2 regions of the Paraherbaspirillum soli genome follow, and region 1 is predicted to be linked to the other one. Evidence: predicted binding sites of a transcription regulator. Region 1 holds the regulator's gene; the other holds the start of a gene.

What was found. The regulator sigma-54, encoded in region 1, starts transcription at its own class of promoters, with help from an activator protein. The targets are predictions, from matches to a motif close to TGGCANGNAANCTGCTTT.
Positions count from the first base shown of each region.
Region 2: a site for sigma-54 is predicted at 4,298-4,315, ahead of prpB (methylisocitrate lyase). Genes of this name have one in related genera too.

Region 1 is NZ_JBHSMT010000008.1:156,770-167,370, forward strand. Features, by position in the region: gene ACFPM8_RS03290 (KpsF/GutQ family sugar-phosphate isomerase) at 1-249, shown strand, start outside; gene ACFPM8_RS03295 (KdsC family phosphatase) at 249-845, shown strand; gene lptC (LPS export ABC transporter periplasmic protein LptC) at 842-1,435, shown strand; gene lptA (lipopolysaccharide transport periplasmic protein LptA) at 1,490-2,038, shown strand; gene lptB (LPS export ABC transporter ATP-binding protein) at 2,035-2,781, shown strand; gene ACFPM8_RS03315 (RNA polymerase factor sigma-54) at 2,790-4,259, shown strand; gene hpf (ribosome hibernation-promoting factor, HPF/YfiA family) at 4,408-4,761, shown strand; gene ACFPM8_RS03325 (DUF4197 domain-containing protein) at 4,919-5,575, opposite strand; gene ACFPM8_RS03330 (deoxyguanosinetriphosphate triphosphohydrolase) at 5,649-6,809, opposite strand; gene aroKB (bifunctional shikimate kinase/3-dehydroquinate synthase AroKB) at 6,806-8,536, opposite strand; gene pilQ (type IV pilus secretin PilQ) at 8,611-10,601, opposite strand, start outside.
Region 2 is NZ_JBHSMT010000005.1:66,519-77,119, forward strand. Features, by position in the region: gene ACFPM8_RS01230 (bifunctional 2-methylcitrate dehydratase/aconitate hydratase) at 188-1,639, opposite strand; gene ACFPM8_RS01235 (hypothetical protein) at 1,671-2,066, opposite strand; gene prpC (bifunctional 2-methylcitrate synthase/citrate synthase) at 2,166-3,329, opposite strand; gene prpB (methylisocitrate lyase) at 3,354-4,244, opposite strand; gene prpR (propionate catabolism operon regulatory protein PrpR) at 4,495-6,144, shown strand; gene ACFPM8_RS01255 (hypothetical protein) at 6,208-6,690, opposite strand; gene ACFPM8_RS01260 (hypothetical protein) at 6,721-7,629, opposite strand; gene ntrC (nitrogen regulation protein NR(I)) at 7,896-9,422, opposite strand; gene glnL (nitrogen regulation protein NR(II)) at 9,545-10,601, opposite strand, start outside.

The sequences.
Region 1 (10,601 bases):
CACGCGATCGGCGTGTTTACCGACGGCGATCTGCGCCGCCTGATCGAACAGATCCAGGATTTCACCAATGTCACGATTGCCGATGTGATGCATGCCAATCCACGCACCATCGGTCCCGATCAACTGGCGGTCGATGCGGTGCACATGATGGAGCAATACCGCATCAATCAATTGCTGGTGGCGGATGCCGAAGGCAAGCTGGTCGGCGCCCTGCACATCCATGATCTGACCCGCGCCAAGGTTATCTGATGTCGGCCGCCACTTCGATCATTGCCACCGATAGCGGGACGCCGAGCGCAGACGTGCTGGCACGCGCGGCACGGGTGCGCCTGATGATCTTTGACGTCGATGGCGTGCTGACCGACGGCGGCCTGCTGTATGGCGCCGATGGCGAACAGCTCAAGCGCTTTAACGCGCTGGATGGTCACGGCATCAAGCAATTGCAGCAATCGGGCGTCGCCACCGCGATCATCAGCGCGCGCCAGTCCGGCATTGTCAGCCGCCGCGCCGGCGATCTCGGCATTGCGCATGTGCAGCAAGGCGTGCACGACAAATACGCTGCATTTGTAAAGTTAATGGCACAACTCGGATTAAGCGAAGATGCCTGCGGATTCATCGGCGACGACGTGATCGACTTGCCTATCCTGTCATGCGCAGGATTTGCCGTCAGCGTCCCCAACGGCCATAGCGACGTCAAATCCCGCGTCCACTATGTGACCCAGGCCAGCGGCGGCCATGGTGCGGCGCGCGAGGTGTGCGATTTGATCATGCGTGCGCAACATACCTATGACGCCACGCTGGCCACTTATCTGCGCACCAATCCGCTGAATAAAAATCCGGCATGAAGAACCTCCGTTCCGCTTATCGCTTTCGCTTCATTCTGCTGCTGGTGCTGGTTACCTTGCTGGCGCTCGGCAGTTTCTGGCTGGTGCAAGTGATGCGCAAGGATACCGAAGACATGCTGCCGCATCAGACGCGGACCGAGCCTGATTATTACGTCGAGAAATTCAACTATGTGCAGATGTCATTGAGCGGCCAGGCGCGCTACAACATCTCGGGCGACCTCCTCACGCACAATCCGGCAGACGATTCATTTGACGTTCAAAAGCCGCTGATCCACAGCCTGGACAAAACCAAGCCGCCAATGAATCTGCGCGCCGAGCGCGCCAAGATCGAGGACAACAACAGCAAGGTGCACTTGTACGGCGACGTCAATGCGGATCGCCCGCGCACACCGCTGGCTGACAATTTTCACCTGAAGTCCGAATACTTGTTGCTGCTGCCTGACGATGACGTGATACAGACCGACAAGCCGGTCGAGATCACGCTGGGGCAATCGATATTGAATGGCACCGGCATGCACTTCAACAACGCCACGCGCGAATTGAAGTTGTCGAGCAAGGTGCGAGGCGTATTTCACCCAGCGCCGCATTAACCGATCGGACTTCGTCAGATGCAACGCGGCCCTATTCTTCACCCAGGATTCAACATGAAACGAATATTTTTTCTGTCCTTACTCGCACTGCAGCTAACGGCAATGCCGGTCGCACATGCGGAAAAGGCGGACTCCGAAAAGCCTGCCAATGTCGACGCCGACCAATTGACTTACGACGACGTCAAGCAGGTCAAGATCTTTACCGGCAACGTGGTCATGACACGCGGCACGCTGCTGATGAAAGCCGACCGCGTGGTGCTGACCACCGACCCATCCGGCTATGAGTTTGCGACCCTGTATGCAAAACCGGGCGGCCTGGCGACCTTCCGCCAGAAGCGCGACGGCGGTCCCGATTTGTGGATCGACGGCCACGCCGAACGGATCGAATACGATGGCAAGACAGAAATCGTCAAACTGTATTCAAAAGCCCAAATGCGGCGTCTTGAAGGCGTCAAGCCGACCGATGAAGTCAACGGCGAATTCATTTCCTATGACAGCCGGGCCGAATACTATTCGGTCAACAATACGGTCAACGGCACCAGCCAGCCCGGCGCCGGACGCATCAAGGTCATCATCCAGCCACGCGACAAGGCGACCCAATGACAGCTGCCAGCACCCTGATCGTCAAAGGCCTGCAAAAAAGTTACGGTGCGCGCCAGGTGGTGCACGACGTCTCGCTCGAAGTGAAGTGCGGTGAAGTGGTTGGCCTGCTGGGTCCTAACGGCGCCGGCAAAACCACTTCGTTTTACATGATCGTCGGATTGGTCCCTTCGGACGGCGGCGAGATCGATCTGGACGGCGTCGACATTTCGCGACTGCCGATTCATCGCCGGGCCGTGCTAGGGCTGTCTTATTTGCCGCAAGAGGCATCGGTATTTCGCAAGCTGACGGTGGAAGACAACATCCGCGCCGTGCTTGAATTGCAGCGGCCGAATGGCAAAGCGCTGAGCAAGGACGAGATCGAGGCCCAGTTGCAAAAATTGCTGCACGAACTGCAGATTGAAAAACTGCGCGAGAGTCCGGCACTGTCGCTCTCGGGCGGTGAACGACGGCGAGTTGAAATTGCCCGGGCACTGGCAACCAATCCGCGCTTCGTGTTGCTGGACGAACCTTTTGCCGGCATCGACCCGATCGCCGTCATCGAAATCCAGCGCATCGTGCGCTTCCTGAAAGAGCGCGGCATCGGCGTCCTGATCACCGATCACAATGTGCGCGAAACACTGGGCATTTGCGATCGCGCCTACATCATCAACCAGGGCAGCGTGCTGGCTAGCGGCAGTCCGGATGACATCATCGCCGACGAGTCGGTACGCCGCGTTTATTTGGGTGAACACTTCCGCATGTAACGGCACAGATGAAACAATCTCTCCAACTCCGCACCTCCCAGCATCTGGCGCTGACGCCTCAGTTGCAACAGTCGATCAGACTGCTGCAACTGTCGACGCTCGAACTGCATCAGGAGCTGGAACAAATCCTGTCGGACAATCCGTTGCTGGAGCGCCTCGACGACCCGCTCGACAACTCGGTGCGGCTGCTGGCGGATGGCGCCATTAGCGGCACCCAATCGACCATGGATGCGCCGACCGGCGACAGCGAAGTAAGCAGCTCGCCGAGCGAAAGCGAGGCTCCCGTCGATGCGCCGGCGGCGGCGGAAAATGGCGACACCGAGTGGAGTTTTGACGACGTCGCGCACAGCTCAAAAACACCGGACGACGAAGACTCGCGGCCTCAACTGGAGGCGCAGGAAACAACACTGCGAGAACACTTGCAGCAGCAAATGCGGGAAACGCTGCATGACCTGCGAGACCGCGCGCTGGTCGAACTGATCATCGATGCGCTTGACGATAACGGCTATCTGGAAGAACCGCTGGAAGAAATCCATGCGCGCTTGCCGTCCGAGCTAGGGATTGAAATCGAAGAGCTATCGATGGCATTGAAGATGGTCCAAAGCTTCGATCCGGCCGGGGTAGGCGCCCGCAGCGCCGCAGAATGCCTGACGCTGCAAATCAGACGTTTTGCCAAAGTGCCGCTTGTAACCCGGCGCCTGGCGCTGATCATTGTGCAAGAACATCTGACGCTTTTCGCCCAGCGCGACTTCAATAAAATCAAGAAAGCGCTCGACTGCGACGACGAGGATTTGCGCGAGGCGCAGGCGGTCATCAAACAATGCAATCCGCATCCAGGTGCTCCGTTTGCAGCCAACGCTTCTGATTATGTGGTGCCGGATGTGATTGTCAGGCGCACAAAAGGCGGCTGGCAAGTGATGTTGAATAATGACGTGATGCCAAGACTGCGCGTCAACGCGCTGTACGCCAATATCCTGAAACAAAGCAAAGGCGAAGGATCGCTGACTTCGCAGCTGCAGGAAGCCAAGTGGCTGATCAAGAATATGCGGCAGCGTTTCGACACGATCTTGCGGGTCGCGCAGGCCATCGTAGAACGCCAGCGGAATTTCTTTTCACATGGCGCGGTCGCCATGAGGCCGCTTGTGTTGCGTGAAATAGCTGATACACTAGGTTTACACGAGAGTACTATTTCTCGTGTAACCACTCAGAAATACATGCTGACACCCCACGGGATGTTCGAACTCAAGTATTTCTTCGGTAGCCACGTCGCTACTGAGGCAGGTGGAGAGGCCTCCTCAACAGCGATACGGGCGCTCATTAAGCAATTGATAGGAGCTGAAGATTCAAAAAATCCTTTCTCTGATAGCAAGATTGCCGAAATGCTCGCGGAACAAGGGATGGTGGTAGCTCGCCGGACCGTCGCAAAATATCGCGAAGCGTTAAAAATCCCGCCAGTAAATTTACGCAAGGCCTTGTAGTTCTCTTTTTGTTTGACTGTTGGACCCCGTTGCTGCGTTCGGACAGAGCGCATCTTATAAGATTGATCTCCCCCAAAAGATTGGTCAGCTAAAGATTAAGCTCATATCGGATCCGGACCTCCAGCAACATCCTTGATAGGAGCGCTGTATGAACTTCACAATCAGTGGGCATCACCTCGAATTAACCCCTGCCATTCGCGAATATGTACAAAGCAAAATGGAGCGCATCAAACGCCACTTCGACCATGTCATCGATATCAGCGTCATTCTGACCGTCGACAAAATCACTGAAAAAGAAAAGCGCCAAAAAGCGGAAATCAATCTGCGCGTAAAAGGAAAAGACCTGCATGCAGAACATATTGCCCAAGATCTTTATGCTGCCATCGATGGGCTGATCGACAAGCTCGATCGCCAGGTGAAGAAATACAAGGACAAGATCCAGGATCACCAACACGATGCAATCAAGCATTTCCCGGAAGAGATTCCCGCCGCCGTGACCTGATCCGGCCGTCAAATGAACCTATAGGCATATGAACTGGAACCGGTTCTAGCCTATAAATGAACAAGGGCGCAGTCAATGCGCCCTTTGTTATTTTGGAACCCGGGCCACCTCGGCCTTGATGCTCGCTGATCAGCGTCTCAAACTATCATTCAGCAATTTATTTAAGTACGCCAAACACTTTGCTGATAATCGCACTTCCCGCACCGATCGGATCGTTGCGAATTGCTTTCTCTTCTTCACCAATCATGGTGTACAAGCCGTCCAGCGCACGTTGCGTGACATAGCCTTCGACAGTCGCTTGCTGCACTGGAACCAGGCCGGTTTTGCTGACTTGCTCCATGGTAGCGTTATATTGCGCCGACAGACCGTTACGATCGGTAATCTTCTTCACCATTGGCAAAAACTTTTCACCCAACTGGCTTGACGTCTTTTGCTTGAAAAAATTGGTCACGGAAGTATCGCCGCCGGTCAGAATATTTTTCGCGTCGCTTATCGACATTGACTTCACTGCGTTCAGCAGCAGCGGTTTGGCTAATGGCACGGCAGACTCGGCAGCATGATTCATCGACACCACCAGCTCATCCAATTGCTGCCCTTTACCTGTCATTCGTAATATGGGCATCGCTTGTTCGAGTATTCTCGGCAAACCGATTTTCACTTTGTCGTTATTCAGGAAGCCGTTTTCGACACCCAATTTGGATACCGCGCTATCAGCCCCTTTTTGTAGCGCCGCTTTCAGACCGCTACTCGCATCCTGATTGCTCAGATCGCTGAGCGAAAAAGCGAATACTGCAGATGCCGATACGGCCAGCATCAACGCCAGTGTGGATAGCCGGAGAATTTTCATACTTGGTCCTTGGTGAGTTTAAATGAACAATAACGATATCTTAGAGATGCCCTTCATCTACCAGGAACAGGCGCCTATGCTCGCGTATCGCGTAACGATCGGTCATGCCGGCGATGTAATCTGCTACCTGGCGCGCCTGCAATTGCGTGCTCTCGGCAATCCCGGCGTCATTCGACGACAGCTGATAATCCGGCGGCAACAAGGTTGGCTCACGCATGAAGCACTCGTACAGATCGACCACGATACGGCGCGCTTTGCTGGTCATGCGGTTCACCAGATAGTGACGATAAAGATTTTCACGCAGGAAGCCTTTGAGCACCGCCGCTTGCTGTGCCATCGCATCGGAAAATGCAATTAACGGCTGCGCGTTGCGCACGTCGTCCAGGGTCTGCGGCCGCGCTTCCAGAATCCTCTGCTGCGAGGTCCGGATCAGATCGGTGATCAGCGCATTAATCATTCGGCGAACGGTTTCGTTGATCGCGCGTCGCCCGCTCAAGCCAGGAAAAACGGCCTCGACTTCGCGGCTGTGAACCGCATAGAAATCGATTTGATGCATCTGCTCAAGCGTCAACAAACCCGAGCGTAAACCGTCGTCGATATCGTGATTGTTGTAAGCGATTTCATCTGCCAGGTTCGCCACTTGCGCTTCCAGCGTCGGCTGTCTGCGCTCGATAAAACGCAGGCCAATCTGTCCCAGTTTTTTTGCGTTGGCCAACGAACAGTGCTTCAGAATGCCTTCGCGCGTTTCGAACATCAGGTTCAGGCCGTCGAACGCACCATAGCGCTGTTCCAGCTTGTCTACCACGCGCAGACTTTGCAGATTGTGCTCGAAGCCTCCATGAGCGTCCATGCAGGCATTCAAGGCGTCCTGCCCTGCGTGGCCAAACGGCGTATGACCGAGATCATGTGCCAGTGCAATGGCCTCTACCAGATCTTCGTTGAGCTGAAGATTGCGGGCGATCGAACGTCCGATTTGCGCGACCTCGATGCTATGCGTCAGACGCGTGCGGAACAGGTCGCCTTCATGATTGACGAACACTTGCGTCTTGTATTCAAGCCTGCGAAATGCGGTGGAATGAACGATGCGATCGCGGTCGCGTTGGAATTCGGTACGTGAGTTTGGGGATGCTTCGTCAAACAGGCGTCCTTGCGATGTCGCTGAATGTGCGGCATATGGCGCGAGAGACGCTTCCGAGCTCATCGCGGGATTTCCCCGGATGCCAGTTGCTGAATCGTCGCCAGCAATGCGTCCTGCGGCGCCGTCGTGATCAGGGATCCCCCCAACGGCTTCATCAGGATGAATTTGATCTGGCCATCTTCGTTTTTCTTATCGACCTGCATCAAATCAAGCCAGCGTTGCGCGCCAAGATTCGGCGCCTCGGTCGGCAAGCCGGCGGCGCGTATCAACGCGCAAACGCGCTCTTTGACCACGGCGTCGATATAGCCAAGGCGATGCGACAGATCGGCCGCCATCACCATCCCGCAACCGACTGCCTCGCCATGTAGCCATTTGCCATAACCGAGACCGGATTCAATTGCGTGGCCAAAGGTATGACCGAAGTTGAGGATGGCACGCATGCCGCCTTCGCGCTCATCCTGCCGCACTACATCAGCCTTCAGTTCGCATGAGCGGCGGATTGCATGTACCAGCGCGTCTGTATCGCGCGCCATCAATTTACCGATATTGGCTTCGATCCAGGTAAAGAATTCAGCATCGATCACAGCCCCGTATTTAATCACCTCGGCCAAGCCGGCCGATAACTCGCGCGCTGGCAGCGTGTTCAAGGTCATGGTATCGGCGATCACAGCTTGCGGCTGGTAGAACGCACCGATCATGTTTTTCCCAAGCGGGTGATTGATCCCGGTTTTGCCGCCAACCGACGAATCGACTTGCGCCAACAGCGTTGTCGGAATTTGTACAAACGGTACGCCACGCATATAGGCGGAAGCCGCGAAACCGGTCAGATCGCCGATCACGCCGCCGCCCAAGGCAAGCAATGTGGTCTTGCGATCACATTTTTCTGCCAGCAGGCGGTCGAAAATTTGCATCAGGCTTGCCCAGTTCTTTTCTTCTTCACCGTCGGGCAAGACGATTTCAATGACTTTCTTGCCTACCGCCTGCAAGGTCTGGGTTAAGCGCTGAAGATAGAGCGGCGCGACCGTGGTATTGGTCACCACGGCAACCTGCTTGCCGACAATCAGGCGCGAGATGCGATCGCGGTCGGTCAACAGCGATGGGCCTATTACGATCGGGTAACTGCGTTCGCCGAGATCTACTTGCAACGTGATCGCCGGGGATGGGGCTTGTGGAGTCGCTTGCGGCTGGGTCATGGGGAAATCCGGTGAAATATGATGAGTGCGGCATCCGACGCCGGCACCAGGCAGGGCGGACTCTCGCTCCAGATCAGAGTTATCGGACAACAATTCAAGCTGGCTCAAAATGCTGTGCACCAGAAATTGTACGTTAGGTCGCCCGGTATCGATGACAAGGTCAGCGACTTCGCGATAATAAGGCTCACGCTGGCGTGACAGTTCCTCAAGCCGCCTGCGCGGATCGGCAGTTTGCAGCAGCGGTCGTTTTTTGTCGCGGCTAGTGCGCTGAAGAATGCTGTGAATGCTGGCACGCAGGTAAATCACGGTGCCTCTGGTTTTCAGATATTCGCGGTTTTCCGGCCTCAGAATGGCGCCGCCGCCGGTAGCCAAGACGATATCTTGGCGCGCGCTCAGGTCGCGTATGACTTCAGCTTCGCGTTGACGGAAGCTCTCTTCGCCTTCAATTTCAAAGATCAACGGAATCGAGACGCCGGTACGCGCCTCGATCTCATGGTCCGAATCAATGAATAGCTTATTTAGCTTTTTGGCCAGGGCACGGCCGACCGTGGTCTTGCCGGCACCCATCAGGCCGACCAAAAAGATATTACCTTTCATGTACACCGTACCATTTCACTGCTTACCTTTTGCACAAGTGCAGACACCGGTGCATGACCGGTGTCCCTGTGCAATCAGCGCCCAGCAATACGGTCGATCACGACTTTCGGTGTCAAGAAAATTAATAATTCGGTCTTGTTGCTGACGCGATTCGTTTTCTTGAAAAGATACCCTAGAACCGGGATATCTCCAAGGAGTGGCACTTTATTAACGAGATTTTTCTCGATCTGGGTATAAATTCCGCCGATCACTACGGTACCACCATTTTCCACTTGCACCTGCGTTTGCACATGTTTGGTGTTAATCGCAAGACCACCGGAAGTAGGGTCACCCGGGCTATCGTTGGTCACGTCAACCGTCAGGATGACATTACCATCGGGTGTGATTTGCGGCGTTACCTCCAGTTTCAGATTGGCTTTCTTGAACTCAACCGCAGTAGCACCACTGCTGGTCGCGTTCTGGTAAGGGATCTCGGTTCCTTGCTCGATCAGCGCTTTTTGCTGGTCAGCTGTGACAACCCGTGGGCTAGAGATGATCTTGCCCTGTCCATCTGCTTCCAGTGCCGACAATTCCAGGCTGATGAACTTGGTTGCAGCAGCATTAAACAAAGTCAATGCCATTGAACCTGCCAGATTCCCATTCAAGCCGTCTGCCGGCAAGTTGACCGAGTTGCCGTTAACCGTTTTCAGTGCTGAAGAGTTCAAGCCTGGTACATTGGCCGAACTACCGCCAGCCGCACCTACAGTGCCAGTTTGCTGTCCGCCAACTTCAACAATCGGCCGGTTGCCGCTGTGAGATCCGAATCCAAGTTTGGCTCCAAGGTTACGGCTGAAACTATCATTGGCTTCGACCATCCGTGCCTCGATCAGAACCTGACGAGAGGCGATGTCGATTTTCTGCACCAGACTGCGGATATTTTGCAAGACAGTCGGCGTGTCGGTAATAAACAATTGATTGGTGCGTGGGTCAATCACCGCGCTACCACGTGCCGACAGGATGCTGTTTTTCTTGCCGGAACCGCCACCACCGCTTTCATCAATACCAAACACTTTCTTGAATGCTTCGGCCTTTTGATAATTCAACTGGAACGATTCGGTACGCAGCGGCTCCAGCTCGGCAATTTGCGCGCGCTGTTCAAGTTCCAGCTTTTCTTTGGTCAGCAATTCATCTTTAGGTGCAATCCAGATCACCGAACCGTTCTTGCGCATGTCCAGACCTTTGGCCTGCATCACGATGTCCAGCGCCTGATCCCAAGGCACGTCTTTAAGGCGCAGCGTCAGATTGCCGCCAACGGTATCGCTGGTGATGATGTTCAAGCCGGTAAAGTCAGCAATCACTTGCAACACGGAGCGCACTTCAACGTTCTGGAAATTCAGCGAGAGCTTGTCGCCGCGATAACCTTTCGCAGTTCCTTGCGCCAATTTGTTCGGATCTTCCTTGATCGGTTTGACTTCGATCACCAATTGCGTGTCGCTTTGGTAAGCGCTGTGCTCCCACAGGCCTTTTGGCTCAATCACCATACGCACGTTGTCGCCTTGCGTCATGGTGGTAATGGTCCGCACTGGCGTACCGAAATCGCCGACATCCAGCTTGCGACGCAAAATGTCCGGCAACGCGGTTTTTGCGAAATCGACCACAATCGTTTGACCTTGCTGACGCACGTCAACGCCTACCTGCGTGTTCGGCAAGTCGATCACGACTCGTCCCTCGCCAGCCGTGCCGCGACGGAAGTCGATATCACGCAAGGCCGGTTTGCCGTTCAACAGCGGCGCTGGCGCCGGTGCTGCAGGGGAAACAGGCGCTGCAGCAGAAGCCGTACGTGCCACCGGCACGCCGACCGCATTGACCGGCGTCGCAATCCCGCCCGAGCCGTCAATCGTCACCACCAGAGCCTTGCCGTCAATCGCCGTAGCGTAGGTCAGCGTGCGCTTCAGGTTGATGATCAGACGCGAGCGGCCGTCGCTTTGCGCCAGGATCACGTTGCGCACGTCGCCCAGGCTAATGTCTTGCGTGGTCAGGCCGGTAGCATTGCTGACGCCGGGGAAATCCAGCGCAATCCGCGCCG
Region 2 (10,601 bases), on a different contig from region 1:
GCAATGATACCGCGCAATTGCTTCCGATTAGAAAGAACTGTAGGGCGGAAAAGCGCAGCGTCTTCCGCCATGCATACCTCTGTCGCATGTTGTGCGGGCGATGCGGCGGATAACGCTGCGCTCATCCGCCCTACGCAGTTGCATCGGCCTCAAATGCAAAGCGCCCCGTCTGGCGGGGCGCAATTTTTTAGATCACATACAGGTCAACATACTCATTGACCGCCATGTCTTCCAGCTTCTTCTGGTCGAGTGAAATGTCCAGGATTTTTTGCTGTTGCTTGAGCGGGAACTGGCGCGCCAGATTGGTTTTGAACTTGGCTTCCAGCAGCGGGATGCCGTCCTTGCGGCGGCGGGCGTGGCCGATCGGGTATTCGACCACGATTTCCTTGAGTTTCTTGCCGTCCTTGAATTCCACCGTCAATGCATTGGCGATCGAACGCTTCTTCGGATCGTGATAATCCTTGGTGAAGTCCTTGTCTTCAACGCAGACGATCTTGTCGCGCAAGACGTCGATCCGTTTGTCGGCGGCGATATTGTCTTCGTAATCGCTGGCGGTCAGGCGACCGAAAATCAGCGGCACCGCCACCATGTACTGGATACAGTGGTCGCGGTCGGCCGGATTGTTCAACGGGCCCTTCTTGTCGATGATGCGGATGCAGGCTTCATGGGTGCGGATCGTGATTTGCTTGATATCGTCCACCGACTTGCCGGCCTTGGCCAGTGCGGCGTGCAAGGTCATCGCGGCTTCGACCGCGGTTTGCGAGTGGAACTCGGCCGGGAACGAAATCTTGAACAGCACGTTTTCCATCACATACGATTCGTACTTGCGCTGGAACTTGAACGGCTGGCCTTTGAACAGGACGTCGTAAAAACCCCAGGTCTTGGCAGTCAACACCGATGGGTAACCCATCTCGCCGGTCTTGGCGATCAGCGCCAGACGCACCGCGCGCGAAGTCGCATCGCCGGCGGCCCAGGACTTGCGGGAGCCGGTGTTCGGCGCGTGACGATAGGTGCGCAGCGCCTGACCGTCAACCCATGCCAGCGACACCGCATTGAGAATTTCTTCGCGAGTCAGTCCCATCATTTCGGCGACCACCGCGGTCGAGGCCACCTTGACCAGCACCACGTGGTCCAGGCCGACCTTGTTGAACGAATTTTCGAGCGCGATACAGCCTTGGATTTCATGCGCCTTGATCATGCCGGTCAGCACGTCTTTCATCTTCAGCGGCTTCTTGCCGGCGGCAATCGCATTGCGCGACAACCAGTCGGCAGTCGCCAGGATGCCGCCCAGATTGTCGGATGGATGACCCCATTCAGCGGCCAGCCAGGTGTCGTTGAAATCCAGCCAGCGGATCATCATGCCGATGTTGAAGGCGGCCTGGATCGGATCGAGCTGGAATTGGGTGCCGGGCACTTTGGCGCCGTTCGGCACCACGGTGCCTGGAACGATCGGCCCCATCAATTTCTTGCAGGCCGGATACTCCAACGCCTCCAGACCGCAACCCAGGGTGTCGATCAGGCAGTTGCGGGCGGTGTCGTAAGCGACTTTGGAGGTGATCTTGTATTTCGTCACGTAGTCGACGATATCGACCAATACTTTGTCGTATTTGGGACGGACGTTGGAGATAGCAGCTGACATGGTTTTCCTTGTAGTTAAGTAATCGAATTGTTTAGCGCAACTTGCATTCATTCGCCAGTTGCTGTCCCGACTTGGTATTGAGCAGCATAGACTTGGCTGGAATCTGGATCCACACCAGGCCGCTGGACTTGTCTTCCAAACGTACCGCACCGGTGCTGGTCGAGGCGGCTGTCATCGGATAGGCACGACCTTTCCAGGTCAATTTCACCGCGCCGCCGGCATCGCTGGCGAGAGCGATGCGGTTCCCCATTTCACAATAGAAATTCCCGGTCACTAAATTGGCCGCTGGTGCCGGCGCCGGCGCCACGTCCACCGTTTTGACCGGTTCGGCCGGCTTGGTTTCAGTCAGAGGCACGTTTGAGCCGCAGCCGGCCAGCAAGCCGGTGAGGGTCAGAATTGAGGCAATGCGAAATTTAAAAGCGTTCATTTTGTTACCTGCCGATAGGCGTTTAGTTGCAATGAGCCTCCCCAGCAATCGCTGGGGAGTAAGTCGATTGGCTCATCGATGCGCCCATGTTGCGGACGCTTATTTTCGCTTGCCAATTGGGATAAATTTTAGATCTTCCGGACCGACATAATTCGCCGACGGACGAATAATCTTGTTGTCGATGCGCTGCTCGATGATGTGCGCAGCCCAGCCGGAAGTGCGGGCGATCACGAACAGCGGCGTGAACATCGCGGTCGGCACGCCCATCATGTGATACGACACCGCCGAGAACCAGTCGAGGTTGGGGAACATCTTTTTGATGTCCCACATCACCGTTTCAAGCCGCTCGGCAATATCGAACATCTTGGTCGAGCCGGCATCTTTCGACAGCTGGCGCGCGACTTCCTTGATCACTTTGTTGCGCGGGTCGGAGATGGTGTACACCGGATGGCCGAAGCCGATCACGATTTCCTTGTTTTCCACGCGCTTCTTGATGTCCGCTTCGGCCTCGTCCGGATTGTCGTAACGCTTCTGGATTTCAAACGCGACTTCGTTGGCGCCGCCATGCTTGGGACCGCGCAATGCGCCGATCGCGCCGGTAATGGCGGAATGCATGTCCGAGCCGGTGCCGGCAATCACACGCGCGGCGAAAGTGGAAGCGTTGAACTCGTGTTCGGCGTAAAGAATCAGCGAAGTATGCATCGCTTTTTCCCATGCCTTGGACGGCTTCTCGCCGTGCAGCAGGTGCAGGAAGTGGCCGCCGATCGATTCATCGTCGGTTTCGACGTCGATCCGGTTGCCGTTGTGGCTGTAGTGATACCAGTACAACAGCATCGAGCCGAACGAAGCCATCAGGCGGTCGGCGATATCGCGCGCGCCCGGTGTGTTGTGGTCGTCTTTTTCCGGCAAGATACAGCCCAGTGCCGAGACCCCGGTACGCATCACATCCATCGGATGCGACGCCGCCGGCATCCATTCGAGTGCGGCCTTGACGTTGGCCGGCAAGCCGCGCAAGGCTTTCAGTTTGGTTTTGTAGGCTTTCAGTTCCGCGCTGTTGGGCAGCTTGCCGTGCACCAGCAGATGCGCGATTTCCTCGAATTCGCAGCTATCGGCGATGTCCAGAATGTCGTAGCCGCGGTAGTGCAAATCGTTGCCGGTTTTGCCGACCGTGCAGAGCGCGGTATTGCCGGCCGTGACGCCGGACAGGGCCACCGATTTCTTCGGGGTGAAAGTGGGTGTTTGCGATGTAGCTTGTTCACTCATGCAGTTCTCCTTGATTGAATCGGATTATTTTGCTTTTTGTTGCGCGAATAACGCATCCAGCTTTTGCTCGAATTCGTGGTAGTTGATGCGCTCGTACAATTCGGCCCGGGTCTGCATCGTATCCACCACATTCTTCTGGGTGCCGTCGCGACGCAGCGCTGTGTAGACGTTTTCGGCCGCCTTGTTCATCGCGCGGAATGCCGACAGCGGATACAGCACCAGACCGACATCGACCGATTTCAGCTCGTCCACCGTGAACAACGGCGTCGCGCCGAACTCGGTGATATTGGCCAGCACCGGCACCTTGACCGCGGCGGCAAAGGTTTTGTACATGTCGAGCTGGGTGATCGCCTCTGGAAAAATCATGTCGGCGCCGGCTTCGACGCAGGCCATGGCGCGCTCCAATGCGGCATCCAGGCCTTCCACCGCCAGCGCATCGGTGCGCGCCATGATGACGAAGTTGTCATCGGTACGGGCGTCGACTGCGGCCTTGATGCGATCCACCATTTCCTGCTTGCTGACGATCTCTTTGTTGGGGCGGTGACCGCAGCGCTTGGCGCCGACCTGGTCTTCGATGTGGATCGCCGCCGCGCCGAACTTGATCATGGACTTCACGGTGCGGGCGACGTTGAAGGCCGACGAGCCGAAGCCGGTATCGACATCCACCAGCAACGGCAAGTCGCAGACGTCGGTAATGCGCCGGACGTCGGTCAATACATCGTCCAGATTGGAAATCCCCAGATCGGGCAAACCCAGCGAGCCGGCAGCGACGCCGCCGCCAGATAAATAGATCGCCTTGAAACCGGCGCGCTTGGCCAGCAATGCGTGGTTGGCGTTGATCGCCCCCACCACCTGTAGCGGCGACTCGTCCCTGACCGCTTGTCGAAATGCAGCACCTGCCGAATATTGCGTCATGTCCTCACCTTGTCTTTGATGAAACAGTTTCATGGATAATTTGCTGAACTCTTATTGCAATCGCCATGCCATCCGCTGAATTCTTGGCAGAAATATCACCTGCCGCGGCCCATGCACAGCATATGCTTATTTAGAATCAAGCACTTAGCCGCACGGCATCGACTGCGCCGTGACATTGCGCCGGCTTCAATTGTGTTCCATACTTCGTTCCGCTCATAAATTTGAAACATAAATGAAACATCATTGAAACATGCCACGCCCACTGCCCCCACCGCATCCGTCATCCCGAGATCACAATGAGCGGCCGGTCATATGGACCGCCTCGGTATCGCGTCTGTTCGACCTGTTTCGCGACATCACGCTGGAATTCGATCATCAAGCCAACATCGCACCGATTCAGCTGGGATTCGAAGATGCGGTCCAGCACATCCGGGAACGGCTGGCGACCGAGCGCTGCGATGCGGTGATTGCCGCCGGTTCCAATGGCGCTTATCTGAAAAGCCGGTTGTCGGTCCCGGTCATCATCGCCAAAGCCAGCGGCTTCGATGTGATGCAGGCGCTGGCGCGGGCTCGCAAGATCACGCCGCATGTCGGCGTTATCACCTATCAGGAAACGCTGCCGGCACTGAGCGAATTCCAGGCCATGTATGGCTTGAACATCGAACAGCGCAGCTACGCCACCGAAGAAGATGCCAGAGCCCAGATCAATGAATTGAAAGCCGTCGGCATCAAGGCCATCGTCGGCGCCGGCCTGATTACCGACCTGGCCGACGAGGCCGGGCTGACCGGCGTGTTCGTCTATTCCGCGGCGTCGATCCGGCAGGCTTTCAACGATGCGCTCGAATTGGCGCGCCTGACCCAGCTGGAAGCGGCGCGCGGCCGCAGCCATCCGGTGGCCGACACGCTGCGGGCCAAACATGGATTGAATGACTTACGCGGCAGCTCCGACGCGATGGAGGCTGTGCGCAGGTCGGTCACGCTATTTTCGCGCTCGCCGGCAACCGTATTGATTCACGGCGAAACCGGCACCGGCAAGGAGTTGGCGGCGCAAGCCATTCATCGCGAACATCCGTTGGCGCAAGGCACTGCCGCCGGCAAAACCATGCGCCCTTTCGTCGCCGTCAATTGCGGCGCGATCGCCGAATCGCTGCTGGAATCGGAACTGTTCGGGCATGAAGAAGGCGCATTCACCGGCTCGCGCCGCGGCGGCCGCGCCGGTCTGTTTGAGGCCGCGCATCGCGGCACCTTGTTCCTCGACGAAATCGGCGAAATGCCGCTGGCGCTACAGACCCGCTTGCTGCGCGTACTGGAAGAGCGCGAAGTGGTCAGGGTCGGCGGCACCCGGCCGATTGCGGTCGATGTCCGCATCATCAGCGCCACCCATTGCGATCTGGAAGCAAGAGTACGCGACGGCCGTTTTCGGGCCGACCTGTTTTATCGGATCAGCGTGTTGCGCCTGAATTTGCCGCCCTTGCGTGCTCGTTCGGACGACCTGGTCGCGCTGGCGGAATGGTGTTTGAAACACGCGCTGGCATCGCTCGACTTGCGGCCGCATGCCAACCTGCATGCCGAGGTGGCGGCCTGCGCAGCGCTGCTGGCCGGCTATGCGTGGCCGGGCAATGTGCGCGAATTGCGCAACCTGATGGAACGGGTAGCGTTGTTCCTGGCGGCGGAACCGTTGCGGGCGCTGACGCCGGCATTTTTGCTGTCGGTGGCGCCGGAGTTGATGGCTGGGGTTGAGTTGGGAAGGCGTGCTACCGAAACGGCATTGGCAGCGCCGAAGCTGCCGGCGGTAACGGAATCGGTCGAACAGGTGCTGGCGCGATTCGGTGGAGATCGGGCTGCGACGGCCAAGTATTTGGGAATTAGCCGGACCACGCTGTGGCGTAAATTAAAGTAGGACCAACACCCAATTTTTGCAACGGCTTGCCGAAATATTTCCGATATCCGCGATTGCTATTTTTCAAGGCCGTTTAATACCGAAGAATATCTTGTTATAGCCAGATTTTTCCGGAGTTCCATAAATGATAAATACCGCACCTGTTAGCAGTATTTTTTCTTGTCGGAAAGCAGCGGTAATTAATCCTGATGCATTCGTTTTCAAATCTCCCCTTTCACCGATAACATCATACAAAGTAGCCGGACTATGAGTAACATCGGTGATTGTCCCATCTGCCTCAATCATTTCAACCTTCAGTTGAAGACTCCGGCCCATCGTGATAGGAACAATATTAGCTTCATAGATCGCTCCGGCCTGCTCAGTATTTGTAACCAATCCTTTTCTTTCTAGGCTCTCCATATCGCGCTCCCCCAGAACAGGGCGTCTATCAATGCTGATACGTAACTCCACATTTGGTCCTGTACCGGGATAAGTCGTGCTTATTTCCGCCCACGCCATCGTCGGGAACAACAGTAATGCTGCGCAAAAAAATCTGACTATATTCATCAAACCCTCCTTCGTATGTGAAATTTACTTTCAGCTTTTGGAACGGCTTGCCTGACATAGTGTCCGTATTTTATTCCGTGTTGCTGCAATGACCTTGCTTGCAAAAAATGTCGGAATAATTCCATTTTGTTCAGCAACACATTCATTAATATACGCACCTACCTCATCCCAATCCCTATCAGTACCGCATCCATTTTCGTTGAGCGCTTTTTGTAAATCTTGTTCTATATGATATTCAGCCATCTTGTCCTCGCATCTTTTCTTTTTCACATAGCTTGGAAGGTATTCCCACTGAGAACCGCAGGCTTGCATCACCTCATTCCACTTCCCCGACTTGTCCAAAAACGGCCGTACAAAAGCCGGCACAACCTTGGTCAGCCACGTCTTGTCTTTCATTTGCGGACGGCTGCCGCAAGAGTATTTGGCAATGCAACGTTGATTGATAACGAAACCATTGGTCGAGTCCTTTTCAGGCTGTGGGATTTTATCCAGCGCTTCCACCATCGCGTAGCACAGATCATTCGGCTTGATATAGAACAAGCGTATCGAGTCTGATGAATAGCAAATCGGAGCAGGCCACTTTCTATGGATCCAGCCTTCAACCATGAACTCGTTGCGACCCTCGAATAGTCTAACGGGGCCATATTCGGTAGATGCATCGAAAAAGGGCATTGGACTGGGGAGAGGTGCAAACTCGGAAACGTAGGCCATGTCGTTATCCGGTATGCCATAGATATGTTTTTGTATGACGCCAATTCCATGCCAGTTATTTAACCAGACTTGCGGCCGACCAGCTGCGGTAATGTTGACATCAGCTGTGCGAAAGACACTGTTCTTTGCTGGCGAGGTGAAATACAGGCTGCATGATTGGGCACTGCCGTAAGAGCAGCAGCTTATCAATGCGGATGCCACTAACCATGACAGTCGAGGTTGATGCATGCTGCCCCCTGCAAACGTTGGAGCAAGTAGTCTAGCGTGGACGATGTTTTTTTTGATGTAAGGAATTTCTTAAATTTGCGGATCTTTTTCCTTTTCAGCAACGGGATCCAGCATCAACGCGACTAGCTGCCACACAATCAACACGCTGCTCAAACGTCTAGCAGCGAACAGGCGCTGCTGCTGTCGGTCAGAGTCATTCTCGGCGAGAAAATGATCGAGAAAAACCCCTGACCCGTTTAACTGCTGCGGCTGTATTTATAGAAAAGTCAGTCGTCCTTCACACCAACAATCCCCAACTCCTGAATCTTGCGGGTAATCGTGTTGCGACCGATCCCGAGACGGACCGCGGCGTCGTTTTTTCGACCGTGGGTATGCTTCAATGCGATCTTGATCAACGCCGATTCAAACTGGCGCCCCAGCACATCCATAACATCGGAATCACCGTGCGCCAGCATCTGTGCGGCTTCTGCTTCGAGCAGGCCGATCCAGTTCTGCTGTTCGCCGATGGCCGGCTCCAGGATTTCAGGATGTCGCAGCGCCACACTGCTGTCGCTAGCAACGGCCGCTGCGACAAGATGCGGCTGGGACTCGGCCGCTGGATGGCCGCTGGTCGCGGCGGCGCTGCTGATGGTCTGGACCCGCTCGCTGACCAGCTCCGGCGGCAAATCCTTGACCTCGACGGTTTGCCCGGGCGCCATCACGGTGATCCAGTTACACAGGTTTTCCAGCTGGCGCACGTTGCCCGGCAATTCAAGGCCGCTCATGAAGCGCATGGCGTTATCCGACAGGCGTTTGCTTTCGACCCCGAGTTGTTTCGCACTCTGGCTCAGGAAATATTGCGCCAGGATCGGAATGTCCTCGCGCCGCTCGCGCAGGCTAGGCAAACGCAGACGGATCACATTCAAGCGGTGATACAAATCTTCGCGGAACAAACCTTCGCGCACCCGCGCTTCCAGGTTTTGATGGGTGGCAGCGATGACCCGAACGTTGGCTTTCAATGATTGATGACCGCCGACGCGGTAGAAATGGCCGTCCGACAGAACCCGCAATAGGCGCGTCTGCAAATCGAACGGCATGTCGCCGATTTCATCCAGGAACAGGGTGCCGCCTTCGGCCTGTTCAAAGCGTCCGCGACGCGAAGCCTGGGCCCCGGTAAATGCGCCGCGCTCATGACCGAACAGTTCCGACTCCAGCAGATCTTTTGGAATCGCCGCGGTATTCAAGGCGATGAACGGTTGTGAAGCGCGCGGACTATGTTTGTGCAAGGCGCGCGCGACCAGCTCTTTGCCGGTGCCCGATTCGCCGGTGATCAACACGGTCACGTTCGATTGCGACAAGCGGCCGATGGCGCGAAACACTTCCTGCATCGCCGGCGCTTGCCCCAGGATCTCAGGCGTGTCGCCGGCAGCTTGTTCAACCCTGGCTTCGCGCAGACTTTCTTCCAATGCGCGGCGAATCAGCTCGACCGCCTTATCGACATCGAACGGCTTGGCCAGGTATTCAAAGGCTCCGCCCTGAAATGCGGCAACGGCGGAATCGAGATCGGAAAACGCGGTGATGATGATGACCGGGATGCCGGGATGTTTGGCTTTTACGGTTTGCAGCAGCTCCAGGCCGGATGCGCCCGGCATGCGGATGTCCGAGACCAGCACCTGCGGCGTGGCGGTTTGCAATGCTTCCATGGCGTCGCGCGCATTGGAAAAACTTTTGGTGCTCAGATTCTCGCGGGCCAACGCTTTTTCAAGCACCCACCGTATCGATTCGTCGTCATCAACAATCCAGATTGGTTTCATATTTTTTCTCTTTATACCGTTCTAAGGATGTGTGCGAGTGTCCTGTCGTAAATAAGTTCGATATGACGTGCTCCAATTCATTTGCTCGAGCTATTTACGGGACAGGGCACCATGAACACGCTTTAAGGCAGTGGTATCAAGATTCTGAAATCCGTACACCCCACCCGACTTTCACACTCAATCACTCCCATGTGTTGTTGCACAAAAGTTTGTGCAAGCGTCAATCCCAACCCACTCCCGCCCTCCCGTCCGGATACCAACGGGTAAAAAATGCGTTCTTGGATCTCGGCCGGGATGCCTGGGCCGTTGTCGATGATATGCAAGTCTAGTGCCAGCCTGTAGCGTACTTTGGCAACTGTCACCTGACGCGCGACGCGGGTCTGGAAGGTCAATTCCGCATCGCCGCTTTTGATCCGTTCGCCCAATGCTTGTGCGGCATTGTGGGCGATGTTGAGAATCGCCTGAATCAGTTGTTCCTTATCGCCGCGAAATTGGGGGATCGACAAATCGTAATCGCGCTTGATGGAAAGACCGGCGGGGAATTCAGCCACGATCAGGCTGCGCACCCGCTCGCATACTTCATGAATATTGACGTCGCCGACGATCTGCGCCATCCGGTGCGGCGCCAGCAGCCGGTCGACCAGGGTTTGCAGGCGGTCGGCTTCCTTGATGATGACTTGGGTGTATTCGCGCAATTCCTTGAGCTGGCGTTCCGGCAACTCAAGTTCCAGCAACTGGGCGGCGCCGCGAATCCCGCCCAACGGGTTTTTGATTTCATGCGCCAGGTTGCGTATCAGCTCTTTGTTGACCTGGCTCTGGTCGATCAAGCGCTCTTCGCGTTTCAATTTGAGTTGCTGCACGTTCTCGCGCAACTCGATCAAGACTGGGGTCTCGGGCTTGTCCAGCGCGGTCACGATGGTATCCACCAGCAACGGCTCACGGCCCATGCGCTCCAGGATCAGATCCTGCCGCAGATCGTCGAACTGATGTTCCAACGCCTGCTGAAAAATGGCAGTCAGCTGCTCGCCGTTCAGGAACAGATCGGTCAGCGTTTGTTGGGCGAACAGCTTGAACGAACTCTCCAGCAGGTTTTCCGCAGCGGCATTGGCGTAGACGATGCGTCCGTCTTTATCCAACAGCAGCACTGCCGATGCCAGTAGATCAAGGCCGTCCAGTGCT